DNA from 4 places in the Nonomuraea composti genome. Region 1 is predicted to be linked to each of the others. Evidence: riboswitches for the same ligand, from Rfam matches in the RefSeq annotation. Region 1 holds a riboswitch; each other region holds the start of a gene.

Region 1 (5,281 bases):
CGGCCCCGCCGACACCGCCGCCCTGCGCGAGATCGACCCCGACGAGCTGGCCCGTTACGTCCTCGACCCCAGGAACCCGTGGTGGCGGCGCCGGCGGTGTGCGGAGGCGCTGTTCAGGCGCGTCCCCGAGGCGCGGGTGCCCGAGTTGCTGGAGCGCATCCGGGATCCGCGCGAGTCCACCGACGTGCGCCTCGCGCTGCTCGCCGTGCTCGGGCACCGGGAGGAGCTGCTGCCGTGGCTGCTGCACGACGACCAGCGCAACAACACCTCGTTCAGGTGGCGGGGGGCGATCCTGAAGGCGCGCGGCGAGGCGGGCGACCTCACGGCGGCGGCCGAGCTGTCGACGCTGGCGTTCGACCAGTGGCACCGCAACAAGGCGAAGGGCAGGGCCGGGCTGGACGCGCTGGTGGAGCGGCACGGCGTGGCAGCGGTCGACCGCCTGCTCGGCGACCGGCCGGAGGACCGGGCGTTCCGGGTGCTCATGCGGCACCGCGCCGGCGAGGACATCACGCCGGCGCTGGCCGACCCCGACGTCGGCGTCGCCTACGAGGCTTACTCGCTGACGTGGGACGACGAGGCGTTGAGGGCGTTCGCCCGGGACGCGCCGACCGTGGAGGGGGCGCTGTGGGCGGCGCTCGGCCTGTACGACGTCACCGACGACCTCGACGAGATCCGGGCCATCGACGAGGCACTGGGCCGGCCGCGCGTCGAGGTGCAGGGCCTGGACGCGGAGATCCGCGCCGCGATCGTGCACCGGTACGTCCCCGAGTGCGAGGTGCGCACCGACCCGCGCTGGCGGATGGAGGCCCTAATCACCGAGCCGCCCCCGCCCACGGACGTGGAAGGGCAGCTCCGGCGGGCGTCGGACGCGCTCGCGCGGGCGGGCCAGTCCCCGGAGCCGCCCGTGCACTGCGGGGAGGACTACGGGCAGGGCACCGGAACGTACCACGTGATCAGGTGCGCGGGCGGCACGGTCCTGGTCAGCATGCTCGGGCGGTTCGTCACCGGCTCGGACGAGGCCACGCAGGTGCGGGCCCCGCTCGAAGCGGCCGGGTTCCGGTGGATCGACGACGACCTCGGCGCGATCACCGTGGACGGGTTGTGCGTGTACTGGTTCGGCACCCGCGACCCGATCAACGTGCGCGCCCTGCTGTTCTACTGGCAGGACTGAGGCCGGGGGCCGGGGGCGCCGGCCCCGCTGCCGGCCAGGAGCCGGGGCCCAGGGGCGTCAGGCGCGCCGGCCCAGGGCGCGCAGCTCGTCCGGGCTCAGCGCGGAGACGTTCTGGTCGATCGGCGAGTCGGTGTACTGGTGGATCGTCCAGGACTTCCAGTCGGCGGGCGGCGTCACGGCGCCCTTGGCCCGCCCGTAGTGGGCGACCCAGAGCGGGTATTCGGCCAGGCCCTTGCCGTAGGTGTCGGCGAAGTTCCAGCCGCTGTAGAACATCGGGGCGATCCCGGTACGGGCCTTGACGTGCGACAGCCACGCCTTGGCCCAGGCGTTGACCTGGTCGACGGAGCGGCCGTCGGTCGTCTCCAGGTCCAGGACGAGCAGGTCGCCGGGCTTGGCGGGCTGGGCGTTCACCACGGCGAGGAAGTGGTCGGCCTCGGCGATGGGGTCGTTGCCGGGGTGGCCGAAGTGGTAGGCCCCGCGGACGATCCCCTTGTCGCCCAGCTCGCGCCAGTGCCGGGCGAACGACGCGTCGCGGAAGGCGGTGCCCTCGGTGGCCTTGACGATGCCGAACTGGGCGGAGCTGGCGCTCCAGTCGTAGAGCGGCTCGTAGTTGGAGATGTCCAGGCCGTAGGAGAGCGCGTGCCCGGCGTGCTGGTGGGTGGCGGCGTGGCCTACGACAGCGCCGGCGACAGGGCCGGCACCGGGGCCGGCGGGGGAGGCCAGGGCCGTGCCGGTCACGCCGGTCAGCGCGACGGCGCCCGCCAGGATCGCGCCGCCGACGGCCAGGCCGAAGCGCTCGGAGAGCTGGTTCTTGAGGGTTGCGGCAAGCTGGGGCTTGGGCATGAGGTGATGACTCCTTGCTTCCATGCCGCCTACCGGGTTAGCTGACGGGTTCGGGCTTGGAAGTGCCCTACGGGCGCGGCGTGGGCCTGGCGTCCGATTCACCCCGGAAATGGTGGGTCCCCGGCTCCGCTGTGGCGCGGATTCGGCGGCCGGGCGTCGTTCTCGGAGCGGCGCCTGCGAGAGCGGTGCCTGCGAGAGCGGTGGCTACGAGAGCGGTGCCCGGTCGACAGAGGGCGACGGCTCGACGCGGAGCGTCAGCACGTGCCCTACAGAAGGTACATATCACCCCAAATAAGGTGCAAATACGGCAAAGGAGACCCGTGCCGTGCACAGGTCTCCATCGCCGCCCCGGCCGGGGATCCGCGGCCGGGTAGATTTTTCCGCCCTACCCCCGATCGGCCTCAGTGGTGGGCGGTGACGCGGCGCCGGCTGAGAGCCAGGCCGAGGGCGATCATGACGATGCCCAGCCCCAGGTGCAGCCAGTTGTCGGCGTTGTTGAGCGGGACGAAGTTGGCCGGGCTGTCATGGCCGACGAGCAGCCCGTAGATCCACAGCAGCAGGTAGATGACCCCGCCGCCGACGAGGAAGTTGCGCGCCCCGCTCCACGTACGGGCGAGCAGGACACCCGCGATGCCGAACAGCAGGTGCACGATGTTGTGCAGGATCGAGACCTGGAAGACGCCGAGCAGGTGCGCGTCGGAGTGGTGACCCGCGAACTGCAGGTCGTCGTACCCGGTCGTGATGCCGGGGATGAAGCCGAGCACGCCGACCAGCAGGAACAGCACGCCGACGACGAGCGCGGCGAGCTGCACGGGAGAGCGGGCGGCGGAAGTACGCGGGGTGTCCATCGGACCTCCCTTGATAGAAGGAACCCTCCTCCTACCCCCAGGCACGAAGTCAGGCGTCCGCCCGCCCCTCCTGGTACAGGTCACGGACGGAGGCGAGCTCCCGCACGGGCACGCGCAGCACGATCCGCTCGCCGTCGATGCCGCCGACCTGCTCCCACGTCACGTACCGGGTGTCGCGGTGCAGCACGCCGAGCAGCGCCCTGATCAGCCACGGGCCCTTGATGGCGGGGCCGCGCTCGTAGCCGAACAGCCGGCCGGTGTGCCGGGCGACCACGATCAGCCCGGCGACGCGGAAGGCGTTCTGGACCTGCTGCAGCAGCGGCCCGTCCTGGATCAGCCGCACGTCGGCGACCTGCCCGACGAGCTCGCCGGCGCTGTCGACGACGGGACGGGCGATGAGCTCACTCATTCTCATGCCGGGCTCCGGGGATGGGCTCGATGAGGCGGCTGCGGACCCACCGTTCGAGGGCGGGCCGCTCCAGCTCGCCGCCGACGTGCACGGCGCTGGAGATGTGGCTGACGTTCGCCATGGGGATGCGCGGCGGCGCCTGCTCGCCGCCGGCGCCGAACAGGCGGGCGGCGCCAGCCATGAGCCGGCCCAGCACGCCGCCGACGCGAGGGCCGAGCGCCAGCGGCCCCATCAGGATGGCGGTCACGTACGGGCGGCCCTCGTCGTCGAAGGCCAGCTCCAGATCGTCCACCTTGCACACGAGCCGGCCGTCGTGGTCGTGCACCACCTGCCGGTCCAGCAGGTGGAGCTGCGCGTGCAGCACGCGGGCACGCCCCGCGTGGCCATTCATTGCCCCGCCTTCGTGGCCAGCATGAGCGGGATCGCCGCGATCGACACCACGACAAGAAGGATCATGAATATCGTCCCCAGCGAGTTGGAGAGCCTGCCGTTCACCTTGTCCTGCATGTAGTCCCGGTCGTTGGCGATCATCAGCACCGGCAGGTACGTCAGCGGCAGCGCCGCCGCCGAGAACACCAGCGAGTACTCGGTCACCATGATCGGGTCGATGGTCGTCAGGATGAGGGCCGTCGCCACGATCATCACCACGAGGATGGTGGCGTGGAACCGCGCCGCCTCGCGCGGCCGGACGAACTTGCCCCACTGCCAGCCGAAATACTGGCTCAGGCAGTAGCCCGACGACAGCGCCACCTCCAGCGTCGCCCCGAACGTGGCCGCGAACACGCCGAGGATCACCAGCGCCAGCCCGATCTGGCCGACGCCCAGCGCGACCGGCAGCACCATCTGGTCCAGCGAGTCCACCTGCACGTGCACCGGCAGGAACACGGTGGCCGCGCACGCGGCGATGGCCAGCGACAGCAGCCCGCCGAGCGGGAAGCCGATGAACACGTTCGCCCGCGAGACCGACAGGTCGGAGCGCGTCCACTTCTCCTCGACGCCGCCGGAGGAGAAGAAGAACACCTCGTACGGCGTCATGGCCCCGCCCAGCAGCGCGATCGCGTAGTAGAAGTACGTCGGCACGGCCTCGCCCTCGGGCGGCGCCGGCCGGGCGGCCTGCTGCCAGAGCTGCCCCCAGTCGGGCCCGAGCTGCCACAGCGCGACGACGAACACCACCAGCGCCAGCCCGCCGAGCCCGAAGACCCGCTCGATGGTCTCGAACTTGACCCGCCACATGACCAGCCACGCCACGAACGCCACGCCCGGCACCCACAGCAGGTAGTTCACGCCGGTGGCCAGCTCCAGGGCCAGCGCCGCGCCGCCGATCTCGGCGGCCACGGTCAGGCCCAGGATGAAGAACGACGCCCCGAGGTTGGCCAGGCCGGCCTTGGGGCCGAGGCGCTCGCGTACCAGGTCGAACACCGCGCGGCCCGAGACCGCCGCGATGCGCCCGGACATCTCGGCGAACACGCAGATGCCCAGCACGCCCAGCACCACCACCCACGCCAGCGACATGCCGAACCGGGAGCCGACCAGCGCGTTGGCGACCAGGTCGCCGATGTCCACGAACCCGCCGATCGCGGTCAGGATGCCCAGCGTGATGCCCAGGAACTTCTTCATTCGTGCTCTTCCTGGAAGCCCCGCAACGTCTCGCCCAGCCCGGCCAGCCGCCGCACCGCGGCCGCCGGGTCCGCCACCCGGTCGCGCCGCACCTCCACGAGCAGCCCGGAGATCTCCTTCTCGGCCCGCTCGGTGACCTCCAGCAGCCGCTCGCCCAGCTTCTCCGCCCGCTCGGACGGCGGCTGCACGCCGCCGAACTGGTCGTTGACGCTCTGCACCTGCCCGGCGGCGTTCGTCAGCACGACTTTCAGGTACGGCCGGGTCAGCCGCTCGCCGCCGCCCACGGCGAGCCGTACCGCCTCGACCGTCGAGCCGACCGTCTCGGCGGAGGCGGCGGCCTTCAGCTCGTAGTCGCGGTCGTTCCACGCCGGGCTCGAACACCCCGCCACCCCG
Region 2 (5,281 bases), on a different contig from region 1:
GGGTCCGCCTCACCGTGCAGCACGAGCGCGGACACCTTGACCTGGGCGAGCAGCGCCGTCCGGTCCCCCGAGCCCATGATCGCGGCGAGCTGCCTGGCCGTGCCCGCCGGGTCGAAGCAGCGGTCGTAGGCCAGCCCGGCCATCGCCTTGATCCGCTCGTGGTCCAGCTCGTAGCCGGGCGAGCCGATGACCGACCAGGTCCGTACCGCCTGCTCCAGCACCGCCTCGCGGCCCTCGGCCGGCCGGCCCATCAGCACCGCGGCGGCGGCCTCGGTGGGCGGCGCCACGCTGGGCCCTGGCGTGGACATGATGGAGGTCAGGGTCAGCACCCGCCCTGGATGCCGGATGGCCAGCGTCTGGGCGATCATCCCGCCCATCGACGCGCCCACCACGTGGGCCGCCGGCCAGCCGAGGACGTCCATGAGGCCCGCGGTGTCGTCGGCCAGGTCGTCCAGCAGGTACGGCGGCGCGGCGCCCATCGCGGGCACCCCGTGGTCGTGGAAGTGCGTGGACAGGCCGGCGTCGCGGTTGTCGAACCGGACGACGTGGTGTCCCTGCTCCGCCAGGAGCTCGCAGAACTCCTCGTCCCACTGGACGAGCTGGGCGCCGAGCCCCATGACGAGGAGCAGGGGACGGCCCGTGGGTGAGCCGAAGCTCTCGTAGGCGATGTCGATGCCGTTCACGGCTGCGCGGGTGGTCACGACGACCAGAATGACATTCTGGTCGTCGCCGCGTAAAGGCCGCCGGGTGTTTATGGGGAGGGGGTCCGTTTACGGCGGGAGCCTGGTTATGGGGAAGGCGCCTGTTTATGGGGAGAGGGCTTGCTTATGGGGAGAGGGCTTGCTTATGGAGGTCAGCGCCGCAGGAGGGCGCGCAGACGCTCGCCGCCGAGCACCACGCCGCCGCCCGTCACCGTCAGGACGCCGGCCAGCAGCGTGCTACCGGCCACGCCCGGCTCCTTGGGCTCGCTCACCGGCACCACGGGGGCGTCCACGAGCCGGCCGCCCGCGTTGTCCTCGTCCTCGTCGGCCTTCGGCGGCGTCGCCGGGTTGCGGTCGCGCTCGGCCCAGGCGCCGGTGGAGAACGGCACCGGGTAGTTCTTCTTGCCCACGCCGTCACCCCACTTGGTGATGACGTAGTCGACGTCGATGTGTCCCTCGCCGCCGATGCCGTCCACGCCCAGCGTGCTGGCGTTGAACTCGCCGCCGGTCAGCTCGGCGAACGTCTTGGCGTCGAGGTCCAGCATGACGCCGCGGCTGGACGGCTCGCCCGGCCCGCGGTCGCCCACGAAGAAGGGCATCTTCTTGCCCTTGTAGACGACGTATCCCTCGGTCATCAGCGGCCAGCTCGGGCTGGCGGCCAGCCCCTTCTGCATCGGCTTGCCGCTGGCCGGCAGGCCCGTGTCACCGGCGCGGCCGGAGGCGTCGTCCCAGAAGTACGAGGCCGTGGTCGAGCCTTTGAGCAGGATCTTCTCTCCGGTGTCGGAGTCGGCGTGGGCGGCCGTGCCGGCGACGGTCAGTGCTCCGACGGCGGAGCAGGTCAGCACGGCGAGGGAACGCAGGCCAAAACAGGCGAACATGAAGCAGCAAAACCCTTCACTGGGGGACAGGGAGGTTGCACTCACGGAAAAAAGGGCGCGGCGGGGCAGGGCGCCGCGAGATCGCTACGCGGAGCGCAAGATACGAGCCTTTGGGGAAGGGGGCCGCTCAGCGGGCGGCGGCCGGGAAGACGCGGTCTGGGGGAACGACGCGCTGGTGCATGAAGTAACTTGTCCTCTCCATCACGCCTACCGGGTTAGCTGACGGGTTCGGGCGTGGAGATGCCCTACCGGCGCGTGGCCGGATTCACCCCAACGGAGGTGGTTCCCCGGTTCCCGACGTTCGGGATTCGGCGCCAACCGGCGGTCCTTCTGGGGTAAGGACCGGGTAACCGGCTGGTAATGGCGAATACGTTAGCCACGGAAACGGACACATGCCAACGTATCGGGCAAAAGATCTACCTGGTTAGGTAAAGAAAAAGGGGGCACGGCATGCCGTACCCCCGCCAGATTCCAGCCTCAGCCGCCGCTCTTGCGCCTGAATGATCTCTTACTCGCAGCCGGACCGTGCGCCCCGTGGATCTTGGATGGGTCGCCGCCCCTGCCACCCGCGCCCGAACCCGCGTGCTGGTTGCGCTTGCGCTCCAGCGCCTCGCGGAACTTGCGCTTCATCTCGTCCTCCGGAGTGTCGCTGACATCCGGCTCCGGTGCATCCGCCATGAGGACCTCCATGGTGTTGGGGACAGTCACAGCTTCGCACGGCACCGCTTATGACGCGAAACCGGGCTCACTGCGAGGTGAAGGCCAGCAACCGGAAAACCGGGTCGGGACCCCCCGAACGCCCCTGCCCGTGCCCGGTTCGCCGCGGAGCCGCAACCCGCGCCGTGCCGCTTCGGCGATGACGATCTCCGCCCCGTCCGTCGCGGGCGACCGGTCGCCCGGCCGGTGCGCGGCCTTTTTATCCACCGTCGTGACGAACACTCCCCCGGGCCGCAGCACGCGGGCCGCCTCCGCGATGACCGGACGGGCGTCGTCGAGCAGGTGCAGCAGCCAGAAAGTGGTGACCGCGTCCACGCAGCGGTCGCGTACCGGAAGCCGGCGCCCGTCACCCAGCACGACCGGCACCCGCTCCGAGGCGAGGCGGGCCATGCCGGCGGCGGCGTCCACGCCGAGCACCCGCAGGCCGCGCGCGGCCAGCTCCCTGGTGACCAGCCCGGTGCCGCAGGCCAGGTCGAGCAGCGTGCCGGGCTCGGGGATCAGACCCCGGACGGCCTCCGCCGCCGCCCGCGCGCGGGGCAGCCCGCCCCGGGTCTCGTCGTAACGCGCCGCTTCGAGGCTGTAGTCGAGCACGGTCCCAGTACAGCAGGTAAAGGGGATCCGTTCCGTTCGTGGTGTTGTGTTGGGACGGATCAGGAAACAGTCCCCGCGATGAGACTCCTCGGTCGTGACCTGGCGATGGATCTGGGAGCGGCGAGCACGCGGATCTACGTCAGACGCAAGGGCATCGTGCTCGACGAGCCCTCCGTCGTCATGTGCGACGTCCGGACGGGCAAGATCGTCCGGTACGGCGCCGAAGCCGTCGCCGACAGCGGCGGCAGCACCCACTGGCCGGTCAGCGGCGGGCTGCCGGCCGACGCCGAGCTCGCCCGGCGCATGGTGCGGCACTTCCTGCGCAAGGTGCACTGGCACCCGTACGCCCGGCCGCGCCTGGTCATGGCGCTGCCCGGCGACTCCACGCCGATCGACCGCGAGGCGCTGCAGGACATCGCGTACGAGGCCGACGCCAGGACCGTGCGGCTCGTCCCGCACGCGCTGGCCGCCGCGCTCGGCGCCGGCATGTCGCTCCACGACCGCACCGGCCACATGGTGATCGACATCGGCCGGGACGCCGCGCGCATCGCCGTCCTGTCCGGCGAGTCCGTGGTGGCGACCGGCTCCGTCCCGTACGGCGGGCAGGCCGTGAACCGGGCCATCGCCCGCTTCGTCGAGCGCGAGCACGGGCTGCAACTCGACGACGAGGCGGCCGAGACGGCCAAGCGGCACGCCCACGACGGGCTCGTGGTCGTGCGGGCCCGCGACCCCGGCACCGGCCGCGAACGGGAGCTGTCGCTGCCCGTCGAGCACATCTTCGAAGCCACCAGGCAGCCCGTCGAGACCATCGCACGGGCGGCCATGGAGACCGTGGAGCGCTGCCCGGCCGAGCTGGCCGCCGACCTCGGCGAACGCGGCGCCGTACTGGTCGGCGGCGGGGCGCTGCTGCGCGGCCTCGGGCGGCGGCTGCGCGACGCGCTCTGCATGCCCGTGCGCCGGGCCGAGCGGCCGCTGGAGTGCGTGGCGCTCGGGCTCGGCCGGTGCGTGGACGAGCTGGGCGTGATCGGGAGGCTCCGTGGCGGCCGGACATGATCGACGACCTGTTCCACACGGGCGTCTCGCTCGCCGACAAGGCCATCAGGACCGTCGCCGTGTACGTCACCGTCGCGGCCCTGCTGCGCCTCGGCGGCAAGCGCGGCATCGCCCAGCTCAACAACTTCGACTTCGTGGTCATGCTGCTGATGAGCAACGTCGTACAGAACGCGATCATCGGCCCGGACAACTCCCTGGCCGGCGGCCTGGCCGGGCTGGTGATCCTCATGGCCGTGAACGCGGTCGTGGTGCGGCTCGCCGCGACCGTGCCGGCGATCGGCCGGCTCGTCGAAGGCAGCCCCACCGTGCTCGCCCGCGACGGGGGCTACGTCCGCTCCGCGCTGCGGCGGCTGGGCGTGCGCCAGGCCGACCTCGACGTGGCCATCCAGCTCAGAGGCGGTACGAGCGTCGCCGACACCAGCCTGGTGCGGCTGGAGCCCGGGGGCGCCGTCCTCGTCCGGCTGCGGCCCGACGAGGAGAACGCCGAGCGGGGCGACGTGGCGGAGCTGCGCACCCGGCTCGACCGGATCGAGCGCAAGCTCGACGCCCTGGCCGGAACAGGAGGCAGCACATGACCGTCCGCGGCATCGACCACGTCGGGGTGACGGTGCCCGATCTCGACGCGGCCACGGAGTTCTTCGCCCGCGCGTTCGGGGCCGAGGTCCTCTACGACACGCTCCCCCGCGCGCAGGGCCCCAAGGGCGGCTGGGCGACCGAGCGGCGGCTCGGGGTGCCGCAAGGGACGGCCGAGGTCGCCGTCCGCATGCTCCGCCTGCCGAACGGGCCGGGGATCGAGCTGTTCGAGTTCAGCGGGCCGCGGCAGGGCGGGGCGGCGCTGCCGTGCGACCTGGGGTGGCAGCACGTCGCCCTGTACGTGGACGACCTCGACGAGGCGCTGCGGCGGTTCACCGAAGCGGGTGGGCTTCGCTTGTCCGACCCGGTGCCGTTGCCGGGGCCCGAGTCCGGCGAGCACAACCGGTTCGCCTACTGCCGGACGCCTTGGGGCGGGACGGTGGAGCTGCTGACTTATCCGGATGCGCAGCCGTACGAGAAGGAAACGGACCAGCGCCGCTGGCGGCCGTAACGGCGGCCTCGGCTTTTTGCCGACTCGGGAGCTCAAGCGGGTCGGCTCAGGAGCACACGCGCAGCCCGGGGGCCTGCTCCCAGCCGGTCAGGGACAGAACGCGGCGGACCGCGGGGGAGATCGGATCCAGGATCACCTCGCGGTCCGAGGATAATCGGGCGGCGGCGGTGACGATGAGGCGCATGCCCGCCACGTCGATGAAGGTCAGCCCCGACAGGTCGAGCCGGATGTCGTGGCTGCCCGCGAGGAGGGCCCAC
Region 3 (5,281 bases), on a different contig from region 1:
GGCGCTGACCGGCGACAGGAAGGCCGACTGGGCCGCGTTCGAGACCGTCTACCGCAAGCTCGCCGACCAGGTGCCCGGCCTGCGCGACAAGCTGGCCGTGGTCACCCTCGAGGCGATGGTGACCGCCCTCGGCGACAACCACGCGCGCTGGGCGCACGACGTCGAGCGGCCCCCCGACTACTACGACGGCGACGGTTACGGCCTGGGGCTGGAGGCGAACGCCGACGGCCCGGAGAGCCCGGCCCTGCCGCCCCTGTTCGTCACCGCCGTGCAGGGCGGCGCGGCCCGGGCCGCCGGGGTGCGGCCCGGCGACGTCATCGAGTCGATCAACGGTTCCGCGCCCTTCATCGACGGCGTGACCAGTCCCGCGATCGCCGCCCTCTACCCCCGCTATCCGGAGGCCCGCCCGGTCCGGCTGCGGCTGCTGCGGGAGAGCACCGGCCGCCGCTGGACGGTCACCCTCGAACCCGGCCTCTACCAGCGGGATCTCGCCGCCTTGCAGGTGGTCCGGTCGAGGCTGGAGGGCGACGTCGCCTACGTGCGGGTGCGCGGGTTCGGGCCGGACGCGGCGAAGCGGGCGCTCGGCGCGATCGCCAGGCTGCGCAGGGGCCGGACGCTCACCGGCGTCGTGCTGGACCTGCGCGGCAACGGCGGCGGCAGCCCCACTGAGGCGGTCCGGCTGCTGAGCGCGTTCGTCCACGGCAAGGTCACCGGCTACCAGTGCGCGGCGGACGGCACGTGCGAGTCCTTCCGCACCGACGACACCGTGGAGCTGGTGAACCTGCCCCTGGCCGTGCTCATCGACGGCGGGTGCGCCTCGGCGTGCGAGCACGTCGGCTCGGCCGTCAAGGACCTGCGGATCGGCACCCTGGTCGGCACCAGGACGGCGGGGGTGATCTCGGGGCCGGCGGAACCGCACCTGCTCGGCAACAACACCGTGCTGAGCTTCCCCGCCCGCCACCACCTCGGCCCCGCCCGCGAGGTGGTCGACAGGATCGGCGTGCCGCCCGACCACTACGTGCCCCTGACCTCGCGAGACGCCGCCGCCGGGCGCGACCCCGCGCTGCGGCGGGCCCTGACCCTGCTGCGCAAGTGAGAGGAACCGATCGCCCCATGAGACCGATCGCGGTGGCGCTCGCCGGCCTGGCCGTCCTCGCCGCCTCCTCCTGTACGGCGCCCGCCCCGCCCAGGGCCGCCGCCGTGTCACCCCCGCCGTCCGGCCCCGCCACCCTGCCCGCGCCCACCGGCCCGCACCCCGTCGGCACCACCGTCCTGCACCTGAAGGACGCCTCCCGTCCCGATCCCTGGAACCTCGACGCCAAGGTCAGACAGCTGAAGGTGACCCTCTGGTACCCGACGGGGCGCAAGGACGGGCGGCGGGCGGCGTACATGACGGCCGAGGAGTCCGAGCTGCTCATGAGAGGCGGCAGGATCGCGAGCGCGCCGTACGACACGCTGAGCAGGACGCGGACGAACGCCGTGGTGGACGCCGAGCCCGCCGGGCGGAAGCTTCCCCTGGTGGTGCTCTCGCCCGGGTTCACCAAGCCGGTCAGCGCCCTCACGTCCCTGGCGGAGGACCTGGCCAGCCGGGGGTACGTCGTGGCCGGGATCGACCACCCGTACGAGAGCTACGCCACGACCCTGGAAGACGGCACCATCGCCGAGTGCCTGGCCTGCGACAGCGACGCGGACCCCGGGTTCGGCGCGGTCGTCGCCGCCGGGCGGGCGGCGGACGTCTCGTTCGTGCTCGACCGGTTGCCGTCGGCGTGGGCCGGCTCGAAGGTGATCGACCGCTCCAGGATCGCGATGGCCGGCCAGTCGATCGGCGGGGCCGCCGCGGTGGCGGCCATGGTGAAGGACGCGCGGATCCGCGCCGGGATCGACATGGACGGCAGCACGTACGCGAGGATCCCGAAGCGCGGTTTCACCAGGCCGTTCCTGTTCCTCGGCGGGCCGGAGCACGTCCCCGGCGGCCGGGACCCGTCGTGGGAGCGCGACTGGGATCTGCTGGCCGGGTGGAAGCGGTGGATCGTGGTGAAAGGGGCGGACCACCAGGCGTTCACCGACGGGCCGCTGCTGGCCGGCGCGCTCGGCCTCACGCCCGCGTACGGCGCCCTGACCGGGCCGCGCGCGGCCGAGCTGACCCGCACGTACGTGGCGGCCTTCCTCGACCTGCACCTCAAAGCGCAGCGACGGCCCGTGCTGGACGAGCCGTCGCCGCGTCACCCGGAGGTGCGGATCGTTCGGGCCGGGGGCTAGTTCATCGAGATGTGCACGTGGTCGTAGTGGTTCTCGGTGATGCTGCCCCGGTCGGACATCGCCCGCCAGCCCGAGCCCTGGTTGATGCGCTGCTTCCAGATCACGTACTTGACGCCCAGCTTGTCCTTGTTCTGCAGCGCCCAGGCGGCGATGCGGTCGCCGAGCGCCTGGTTGGCGGCGGTCGGCATCGAGCCGCCCGAGCTCATCATGAAGTCGCAGGCCCGCCCGAGCGGGTGCTCGCCGCTGGAGCCCGAGCGGAAGCAGCCGACCGCGAACGGCAGCGCGAAGTTCTTCTCCACCTGGGCCTTCATCAGCCGCGTGCGGGAGGTGATGTTGTCGGGGCCCGAGGGCAGCTCGGGGGCCCAGGAGCCGTCGGAGTTGCGGCCCGTGCCGAAGGGGACGAGGTCCTCCAGCTTGTCCTTGATGTCGTCGATGACGTCCTCGGCCTCGTCGCGCTGCTTGTCGACCTCGGCGGCGTCCGCCTTGATCTTGTCCGTGAGCGCGGCGGCCTCCTCGCTGGCCTTCTTCTTGTCGTCGCGGGCCTTGGCGACGGTGGCGACGAGGGCCTGCTGCTCGGCGGTGAGCTGTTCGAGCAGGGCGGCGGTGTCGGCGTCCGTGGGGAGCAGGAAGCCGGGCAGCGCGGAGGGGTCGCCGTTCTGGTAGCGCAGGCGGGCGATGTCGGCGACGCGCTGCTCCGCCTCGGCCAGCGTCCGCTCGGCGGCGGCGGCCCTGGCCGCGGCGGCCTTGGCGGCGTCCTCGGCCTTGGCCAGCTCGACGCGCTTGAGGTTGTACTTCTCGATGAGCTTGTCGACCTTGCTGTTGAGCTGCTTGAGCTGGGCGCGCAGCTCGGCTTCGGTCGGTTTGGGCGCCGCCGAGGCGGGGGCCGCCGAGAAGGCGACGGCGGTGGCGGTGATGAGTCCGATGGCAAGAATCGCGGGGGACGAAGCCGCCACGTGGATGTTCCTCTCCCTCTGCCGGCCGGGTTAGCTGACGGGTTCGGGCAAGGGAGGTGCGATTCCCTACCGCCGTAGCGGATTCACCCCAGGTGCGGTTTGGGTCCCCGGCTCCCGGGCGAGGCGCCCGGGATTAGGCGTGCTACGGCCGTTACGGCCGGTGCATATGGGGATATTAGTGGTAGATCACGAGTCATGCGACCTTAAGTAGAAATCTATTAGTGATCTATCTGTGATCGAATCAGCCGCGCCGCCTCCTCCGGCAGCACGTCGTTCACGAACGCCCCCATTGCCGACTCCGAGCCCGCCAGGTACTTGAGCTTGTTCGCCGCCCGCCTGATGCTGAACAGCTCCAGATGCAGGTAGCCCAGCTCCCTGTCGACCCGCACCGGCGCCTGGTGCCAGGCCGCGATGTACGGCATCACCACGCCGAACAACCCGTCGAACGCCCGCAGCACCGAGGTGTAGAGCGGCGCGAACGCCGCCCGCTCCGCCTCCGTCAGCGCCGCCAGGTCCGGCACCTGCCGGTGCGGATACACGTGCACCTCGAACGGCCAGCGCGCGGCGGCCGGCACGAACGCCGTCCACAGCTCGTTGGCGGCCACCACCCGCACCCCGGCCTCCCGCTCGGCGGCCAGCACGTCGGCGAACAGGTTCCCCTTCGTGTACCGCCGCGCGGCGCCGAGCTGCAGCTTCGTCCTGGGCGTGACGTACGGGTAGGCGTAGATCTGCCCGTGCGGATGCGCGAGCGTGATGCCGATCTCCGCCCCCCGGTTCTCGAAGCAGAACACCTGCTCCACGCCCTCGATCTGGGACAGCTCCGCCGTGCGGTCGGCCCACGCCTCCATGACCAGCTCCACCTGGGAGTCGGACAGCTTGGAGAAGGAGGAGTCGTGGTCGGAGGTGAAGCACACCACCTCGCACCTGCCCGCCGCCGGACGCACCTCGCTCAGCCCGCCCGGATCCTCATAAGTGCCGAAATTGGTGGAGAAGGACGGGAAACGGTTCTCGAACACCACCACGTCGTAGTCATAGGACGGGATCTCCGACGAGCGCGTCTCCGACGACGGGCACAGCGGGCACTCGGCCGTGCCGCCGGTCGGCAGGAACGTACGCGTCTGCCGGTGCCCGGCGATCGCGATCCACTCCTCCGTCAGCGGGTCGTAACGCAGCTCCGAGGCCACCGGGCGCGGCTCCAGGGCCCGCCGGTCGATCGCGCTCCGGTCGGCGTCGTCACACCGGTCGAAGTAGATCAGCTCCCGGCCGTCGGCCAGATGGGTGATGGTGCGCTTCAAGAGGAGGCCTCCGCGATGATCAGTTCGCCGGCCCGTTCGGCCAGCTCGGTGCGTGCGTCCTGCGGCAGCCCCGCGTCGCTGATGACCACGTCGGCCTCGCTCAGCTCGGCGATGGTGCTGATGCCGACGGTGTTCCACTTCGTGTGGTCGGCCGGGACGACCAGCCGGGTCGCGGCCGCCACCAGCTCCCTGTCGGTCTCGGACTCCAGCAGGTTGGGCGTGGTGAACCCGGCGCGCACGCTCATGCCGTGCACGCCCAGGAAGAGCGTGTCCACGTGCAGGCGGCGGATCGCGGCCACGGCGACCGGGCCCACCAGGGCGTCGGACGGCGTGCGTACGCCGCCGGTCAGCACGACCGTGCGGTCGGCGCGCGGGTTGCGGTGGAAGACGTCGGCGACCGGGATCGAATTGGTGATCACGGTCAGCTCGGGCACGCCGATCAGGTGACGGGCCAGCGCCCACGTGGTGGTGCCCGCCGACAGCGCCACGGCCGTGCCGGGGCGGACGAGCGTGGCCGCGTGCCGCGCGATGGCCTCCTTCTCCGGCTGCTGGCGGGCGGACTTGGCGGTGAAGCCCGGCTCCTCCGTGGAGCCCGGGCCGAGCGCGGTCGCGCCGCCGTGCACCTTCTCCAGCAGCCCGCGCTCGGCCAGCACCTCGAGGTCGCGGCGGATGGTCATGTCGGAGACGCCGAGCTCGCGGACGAGATCGGCCACCCGGACGCCGCCGTTGCTGCGCACGCGTTCGAGAATCGCCTGCTGACGCTGCTGTGCGAGC
Region 4 (5,281 bases), on a different contig from region 1:
GATCGCCTCGACGCGCGGGCGCAGCCGTTCGACCATGAGGGGCGTGAACGCCCTGCTCACCAGGGCGCGCAGTCTCGTGTGGTCGGGCGGGTCCAGCCAGAGGAACGACGCGGCGGGCTGACCTGCGCCTCCGCCGTTCCGCCCGGCTGGGCCGCGGCCGAAGCGCGGGTCGCGCAGCAGGGGCCGCGCAGAGCTCGTGAGAGGTGGCGACGAGCAGCCCCGCGCGCGTACGGAAGAAGGCGCCGCGCGCGCTCATCTCGCGATGGCGGGAGTAAGGATCACGCAGAAACTCCCGATCGAACGGATCAAAACCCAGGACGTCGGCCGCGCTCCAAACCTCGGGATTCGGAGCGCCGGAAGGCTCCACGAGATCGCTCATCGCGAGGTGATCGGTGCCGACATATCGCGAGTACGTCACATATATCGGATCATGTCAATAGCGCTCGTCAAGGGCGTAGATTGTTATGCTTGACGACCTTTCCAGGATGCGTTTACCGTCTGCGAGGAGCGACTTCGGGCCGGTCAAGAGGCCCAAGTTCAGCTGTTGGGGGGGAGGGCTCCCGATGGACGTGCTCACTGAAGGCGTTGAGCTGAGCCATGCGGACCTTGCGTTGCTGGCGGAGCTGGCCAAGGGGGTCACGGTAGACCGAGTGGGCAGACGGCTGGATATCAGCGGGCGCACAGTGCGCAGGAGACTACGTGGGATCTGTGACCGTATCGGCGTGGCCACGGCCATAGAGGCCGTGGCTTGGGCGGCCCGCCGCCAGTTGATCTAGCGGCGAGCGGTACGGGGGAGGGGCCGGCTGAAGGGATACCGATTCAGCCGGCGAGGCGTACCGCGCGATTCCCGATCACCCGGAGACGCGATACCGCGTTTCCGATCAGCCGGCGATGCGAGGCGCTTTCCCGGTCAGTCGGCGATGCGGACCGCGCCGGCGAACGGCCTGTTGGCGATCGAGGCGATCCGTACCACGTCACCGGTCTGCGGGGCGTGCACCATCATGCCGCCGCCGAGGTAGATGCCCACGTGGTGCAGGTCGCTGTAGAAGAAGACCAGGTCGCCGGGGCGCAGCTCCTCGCGGGAGATGTGCCTGCCCGCCGTCCACTGGCTGCCGGTGTAGTGCGGCAGGGAGATGCCGACCTTCTGGTAGGCCGCCATGACGAGGCCGGAGCAGTCGTAGGAGCCGGGGCCCTCGGCGCCCCACACGTACGGCTTGAGCTGCTGCGTGAGCGCCCACCGGGCGGCCTGGGCGGCCTTGCCGCTGCCGACGATCGGCAGGTTGACGCGCTGTGCCCGGGTGCCGGGCCGGCCGGCCTCGCCGAGCGCCCGCTTGAACAGGTTGCTCTCGACCTTGGTCACCAGCTTGGTGATCTTGTCGCGCTTGGTGTCGAGCTCGCTGACGATCTTCTGGACCTCGTCGATGCGCGCCTTGGCTCCGGCCCTGGCGCGCTCGGCGGCCTCCCTGGCCTGGGTGACCTGGTTGACCTCGGCGCCCTGCTGCTGCTCCAGCACGTCCATGGTGGCGGCGCGGTCGAGGAAGGAGTCGGGGTCGCCGGAGCCGGCGAAGGCCAGCAGGCGGTTGAGGCCGCCGGTCATGTAGGCGTTCTGGGCCAGCATCGCGACTTCCGCGCGCTTGGCGTCGAGATCGGCCTCGCTGGTCGCCAGCGTCTTCTGGGCGGCGTCGGCGGCCTTCTTGGCGGTCTTGAGCTTCTCCCGCTGGCCGTTGTACTCCTCGGTCAGCGTCTCGATCTCGTTGTGCATCTTCTCGACCTGCTTGGCCAGGTCTTGCAGCGAGGGCTTGGGGTCGGCGGACGCCGGGCCGACGGGAAGGGCGATCAGGAGCGCGGCCACTGTGATACTCACCACACCGCCGAGGCGCCGTGACAGCCCGGCCCTCTCCTGGGGGCGGGCGTGCCTGCCCGCCGTCCTGTGCCCGCCGTTGCGCGTGCCCTTCACCAACCAAGCTCCCTTCCTCGACGCCTACCGGGTTAGCTGACGGGTTCGGGCCGGAGCAGCCCTACCGAACGGACTCGGATTCACCCCGGGTGACGGCGATGGGGGTCGCCGCCGGTGGGTCCCCGGCTCCCCTCGCGGGGATTTGGCGTGTCCCGCGCGCGCGACACGCGGGGAACATCGTCGCTGGACACTAATGCACTCCGAGTTCGTGCTCAACCGGAACTGCCGAGTTCATAGAGGTTTCACAACCGAAGGGTCACAAGGTGATCTCGTGCCCGGCCGGGCAGAACGGGGTTTATGTCACGTTCGATGCCCCTTCTGCCGGATGTGGAGAGCGTGCTCATATGGCCACCGGATGTAACAGGATGGGCGGAGACGTGGGAGTTAAGGCTGAGCCGTAATGACATCTGTACTCTGGAGAGCCATGGAGCAGGTGGCCGAGCTGGCGACGTCCGAAACCGGGCCCGAGACCGCGGTGGTGGTCCGGCGTGCCCGCACGCCCGACGTCCGGGCGATCAGGCGGCTGGTCGACACCTACGCGGGCGCGGGTCCGCGGCTCCTGGAGAAAGCCACCGTGACCCTGTACGAGGACGTGCAGGAGTTCTGGGTGGCCGAGCGGGGCGGGCAGGTTGTCGGCTGTGGCGCGCTCCACGTGCTGTGGGAGGACCTCGCGGAGGTCCGCACCGTGGCCGTGGATCCGGCGTGCCGCGGCATGGGCGTCGGCCATCGGATCGTCTCGGCGCTGATACAGCACGCGAAGGATCTGGGTCTGCGACGTGTATTCTGTCTGACTTTTGAGGTCGACTTCTTCGCGAGGCACGGCTTTCGCCCGATTCAGGGCACGCCGGTCTCACCCGAGGTGTACGCCGAACTCCTGGCCTCGTACGACGAGGGCGTGGCTGAGTTCCTGGACCTGGAACACGTCAAACCGAACACCCTGGGCAACACCCGGATGCTGCTCCATCTGACATCGGGTGACGCGGACCTTGACCACTTGGAAAGGTGATTGTTGATACCTATGTCGATACGTTGGGCAGCACAGGCATGTGTCCTGACACGTGCCACATGCGCACTCGAAGCGAGGTGACACGGTGAGCACCGGACAGCCGCCGTATCCACAGGACGATTCCGGCGAGAATCCCCCGCCCGGCACCCCTTACGGGCAGCACAACCAGGGCCGCCACCCCGGCGAGCCCGACCCGGACGTGACTGTGGTCGGCTACCGGGCGGACGACGCCTACGGCCAGCAGCCCCAGTATGGCCAGCAGCAGGGCTACGGTCAGCAACAACCCCCGTACGGACAGCAGCAAGGCTACGGTCAGCAGGGCTACGGCCAGCAGCCCCAGTACGGCCAGCAGCACGGTTACGACCAGCAGCAGCAGTACGGCCAGCAGGGCTACGGTCAGCAGCAGCAGTCCCAGCCTGACTACGGTCAGCAGGGCTACGGCCAGCAGTCCGGTTACGGCCAGCAGCCGCAGTCGGGCCAGCAGCCCCAGTACGGGCAGCAGCAGGGCTATGGCCAGCAGCAGCAGTCCCAGCCCGGCTACGGCCAGCAGGGCTACGGTCAGCAGCAGCAGTCCCAGCCGGACTATGGCCAGCAGCAGTACGGCCAGCAGTCCGGTTACGGCCAGCAGCCGCAGTCGGGCCAGCAGCCCCAGTACGGGCAGCAGCAGGGTTACGGCCAGCAGCCCCAGTCGCAGCCCGGCTACGGCCAGCAGGCTCAGTACGGCCAGCAGCCGCAGTCCCAGCCGGACTACGGCCAGCAGGCTCAGTACGGCCAGCAGCCGCAATCGCAGCCGGACTACGGCCAGCAGGCCGCCTATGGCCAGCAGCCCCAGTCGCAGCCCGACTACGGCCAGCAGGGCCAGTACGGCCAGCAGGCCGCGTACGGTCAGCAGCAGCAGGGCTATGGCCAGCAGCCCGGCTACGACCAGCAGGGTTACGGTCAGCAGGGCTACGGTCAGCAGCAGCAGTCCCAGCCCGGTTACGCCCAGCCTGGCTACGGCCAGCAGCAGGGTTACGACCAATACGGTCAGCAGCAGGGCTACGGCCAGCAGCCGCAGCAGTACGGGCAGGGCGGCTACGCGCAGCCCGGTTACGGCCAGCAGTACGGCCAGCCGGTCGGCGTGCAGCCTCCGGGGGCGCCGGCGCCGCTGGCGGAGTGGTGGCAGCGCCTGGTGGCGAGGATCATCGACTTCGTCATCCTGTTCATCCTGAACCTCGTCATCGGCCTGGTCATCGGCCTGTTCGCCGTGGCCAGCTACTCGACCCTGGACGGAAGCAGCAGCGGGTTCCTCACGGTGACGGTGGCGTCGATCATCTCGTCGATCGTCGTGACAGCGCTGTGGGTGGCCTTCGACTTCTTCCTGCTGAAGGCCAAGGGCCAGACCGTCGGCAAGATGGTGATGGGCATCAAGGTCGTGCAGGTGGGCCAGCCGGTGCCGCCCGGCGGCCTGCCCACGGACGCGGCGCTGAAGCGGGCCGCGGTCACGTGGGGCGGGTGGATACTCAACGCCGTCCCGCTGGGCTTCATCTCCAGCCTGCTGGCGTGGGCCGTGGTGGCCGTGAACGGCGCCTCGCAGCTGTGGGACAAGCCGCTGCAGCAGACGTTCGCCGACAAGGTCGCGAAGACCGTGGTGGTGAAGATCAAGTAGTCTCTCGCGGACACGACATAGGGGCCGGCCTCGCCGGCCCCTATGTTTTGTGCGTGGACCTGTACCAGAATTAGTTAGCGACCCGAGCCCCCGACGACGCGAGGTGGGAGTTATGGCCGGGACGGCGCCGCGGACGGACGTGCTGCCTGCCGAATGGTGGGAACGCCTCGGTGCCCGGCTGATTGAGGCGCTCGTCTTCGGGGTCTTCTATTACATTCTGTTCATCGCGCTGTGGGCCGTCTTCCGGACTGTCGGGATGGCCGACGTCTTCGGCGGCCGGCTGCCGGGGGTCTTCGCGTGGCTGGGCGCGGGGGCGGCTTATGCGGGCTACGACTGGTGGGCGCTTTCCCGGCGGGGGCGCACGTTCGGTAAGGCGATCATGAGGATTCGGCTGGCGCCGGAGGGCCTGCCGCGCCGGGTTCTGCTCAAGCGGACGCTGGTCTATCCCGCCCCGGTGATGCTCATGGGCATTCCCGTCGTCAATCTGCTCGCGGGAATGCTGCTGTTCGGGGTGGGGCTGCTCATCCTGATGGACAAGCCGCTGGAGCGCGGCCCGCACGACCGGGCGGCGGGAACGCGGGTGGTAAAAGATCTTCCCTGAGGTGCGCGTACCTGGGGCTACGCCTTTTCGCAAAATTTTCGGTTGATCCGGTAAGGAGCCTGGAGAGAC

What was found. Region 1 has a riboswitch for cyclic di-AMP ahead of HCN51_RS36970 (glycoside hydrolase family 25 protein). Riboswitches for the same ligand answer to the same signal wherever they lie in the genome.
Region 2: it holds a riboswitch for cyclic di-AMP, as region 1 does, so the genes downstream of both, HCN51_RS62945 (hypothetical protein) here and HCN51_RS36970 (glycoside hydrolase family 25 protein) in region 1, are expected to answer to the same signal.
Region 3: it holds a riboswitch for cyclic di-AMP, as region 1 does, so the genes downstream of both, HCN51_RS54145 (coiled-coil domain-containing protein) here and HCN51_RS36970 (glycoside hydrolase family 25 protein) in region 1, are expected to answer to the same signal.
Region 4: it holds a riboswitch for cyclic di-AMP, as region 1 does, so the genes downstream of both, HCN51_RS43225 (C40 family peptidase) here and HCN51_RS36970 (glycoside hydrolase family 25 protein) in region 1, are expected to answer to the same signal.

Annotation. Positions count from the first base shown of each region.
Region 1 covers NZ_JAATEP010000033.1:104,731-110,011, forward strand. Annotated here, with positions in the region: gene HCN51_RS36965 (hypothetical protein) at 1-1,171, shown strand, start outside; gene HCN51_RS36970 (glycoside hydrolase family 25 protein) at 1,229-2,014, opposite strand; cyclic di-AMP (ydaO/yuaA leader) riboswitch at 2,026-2,172, opposite strand; gene HCN51_RS36975 (DUF4383 domain-containing protein) at 2,416-2,862, opposite strand; gene HCN51_RS36980 (hypothetical protein) at 2,912-3,277, opposite strand; gene HCN51_RS36985 (hypothetical protein) at 3,264-3,662, opposite strand; gene HCN51_RS36990 (NRAMP family divalent metal transporter) at 3,659-4,888, opposite strand; gene HCN51_RS36995 (hypothetical protein) at 4,885-5,281, opposite strand, start outside.
Region 2 covers NZ_JAATEP010000008.1:194,645-199,925, forward strand. Annotated here, with positions in the region: gene HCN51_RS14100 (alpha/beta fold hydrolase) at 1-701, opposite strand, end outside; gene HCN51_RS62945 (hypothetical protein) at 854-1,579, opposite strand; cyclic di-AMP (ydaO/yuaA leader) riboswitch at 1,769-1,903, opposite strand; gene HCN51_RS14110 (DUF5302 domain-containing protein) at 2,057-2,257, opposite strand; gene HCN51_RS14115 (methyltransferase domain-containing protein) at 2,306-2,887, opposite strand; gene HCN51_RS14120 (rod shape-determining protein) at 2,966-3,940, shown strand; gene HCN51_RS14125 (DUF421 domain-containing protein) at 3,937-4,515, shown strand; gene HCN51_RS14130 (VOC family protein) at 4,512-5,024, shown strand; gene HCN51_RS14135 (STAS domain-containing protein) at 5,071-5,281, opposite strand, start outside.
Region 3 covers NZ_JAATEP010000086.1:11,346-16,626, forward strand. Annotated here, with positions in the region: gene HCN51_RS54135 (S41 family peptidase) at 1-1,096, shown strand, start outside; gene HCN51_RS54140 (alpha/beta hydrolase family protein) at 1,114-2,259, shown strand; gene HCN51_RS54145 (coiled-coil domain-containing protein) at 2,256-3,212, opposite strand; cyclic di-AMP (ydaO/yuaA leader) riboswitch at 3,218-3,362, opposite strand; gene galT (galactose-1-phosphate uridylyltransferase) at 3,431-4,507, opposite strand; gene HCN51_RS54155 (DeoR/GlpR family DNA-binding transcription regulator) at 4,504-5,281, opposite strand, start outside.
Region 4 covers NZ_JAATEP010000046.1:30,957-36,237, forward strand. Annotated here, with positions in the region: gene HCN51_RS43215 (cytochrome P450) at 1-60, opposite strand, end outside; gene HCN51_RS43220 (LuxR C-terminal-related transcriptional regulator) at 564-776, shown strand; gene HCN51_RS43225 (C40 family peptidase) at 911-1,864, opposite strand; cyclic di-AMP (ydaO/yuaA leader) riboswitch at 1,964-2,115, opposite strand; gene HCN51_RS43230 (amino-acid N-acetyltransferase) at 2,382-2,963, shown strand; gene HCN51_RS62645 (RDD family protein) at 3,049-4,611, shown strand; gene HCN51_RS43240 (RDD family protein) at 4,724-5,212, shown strand.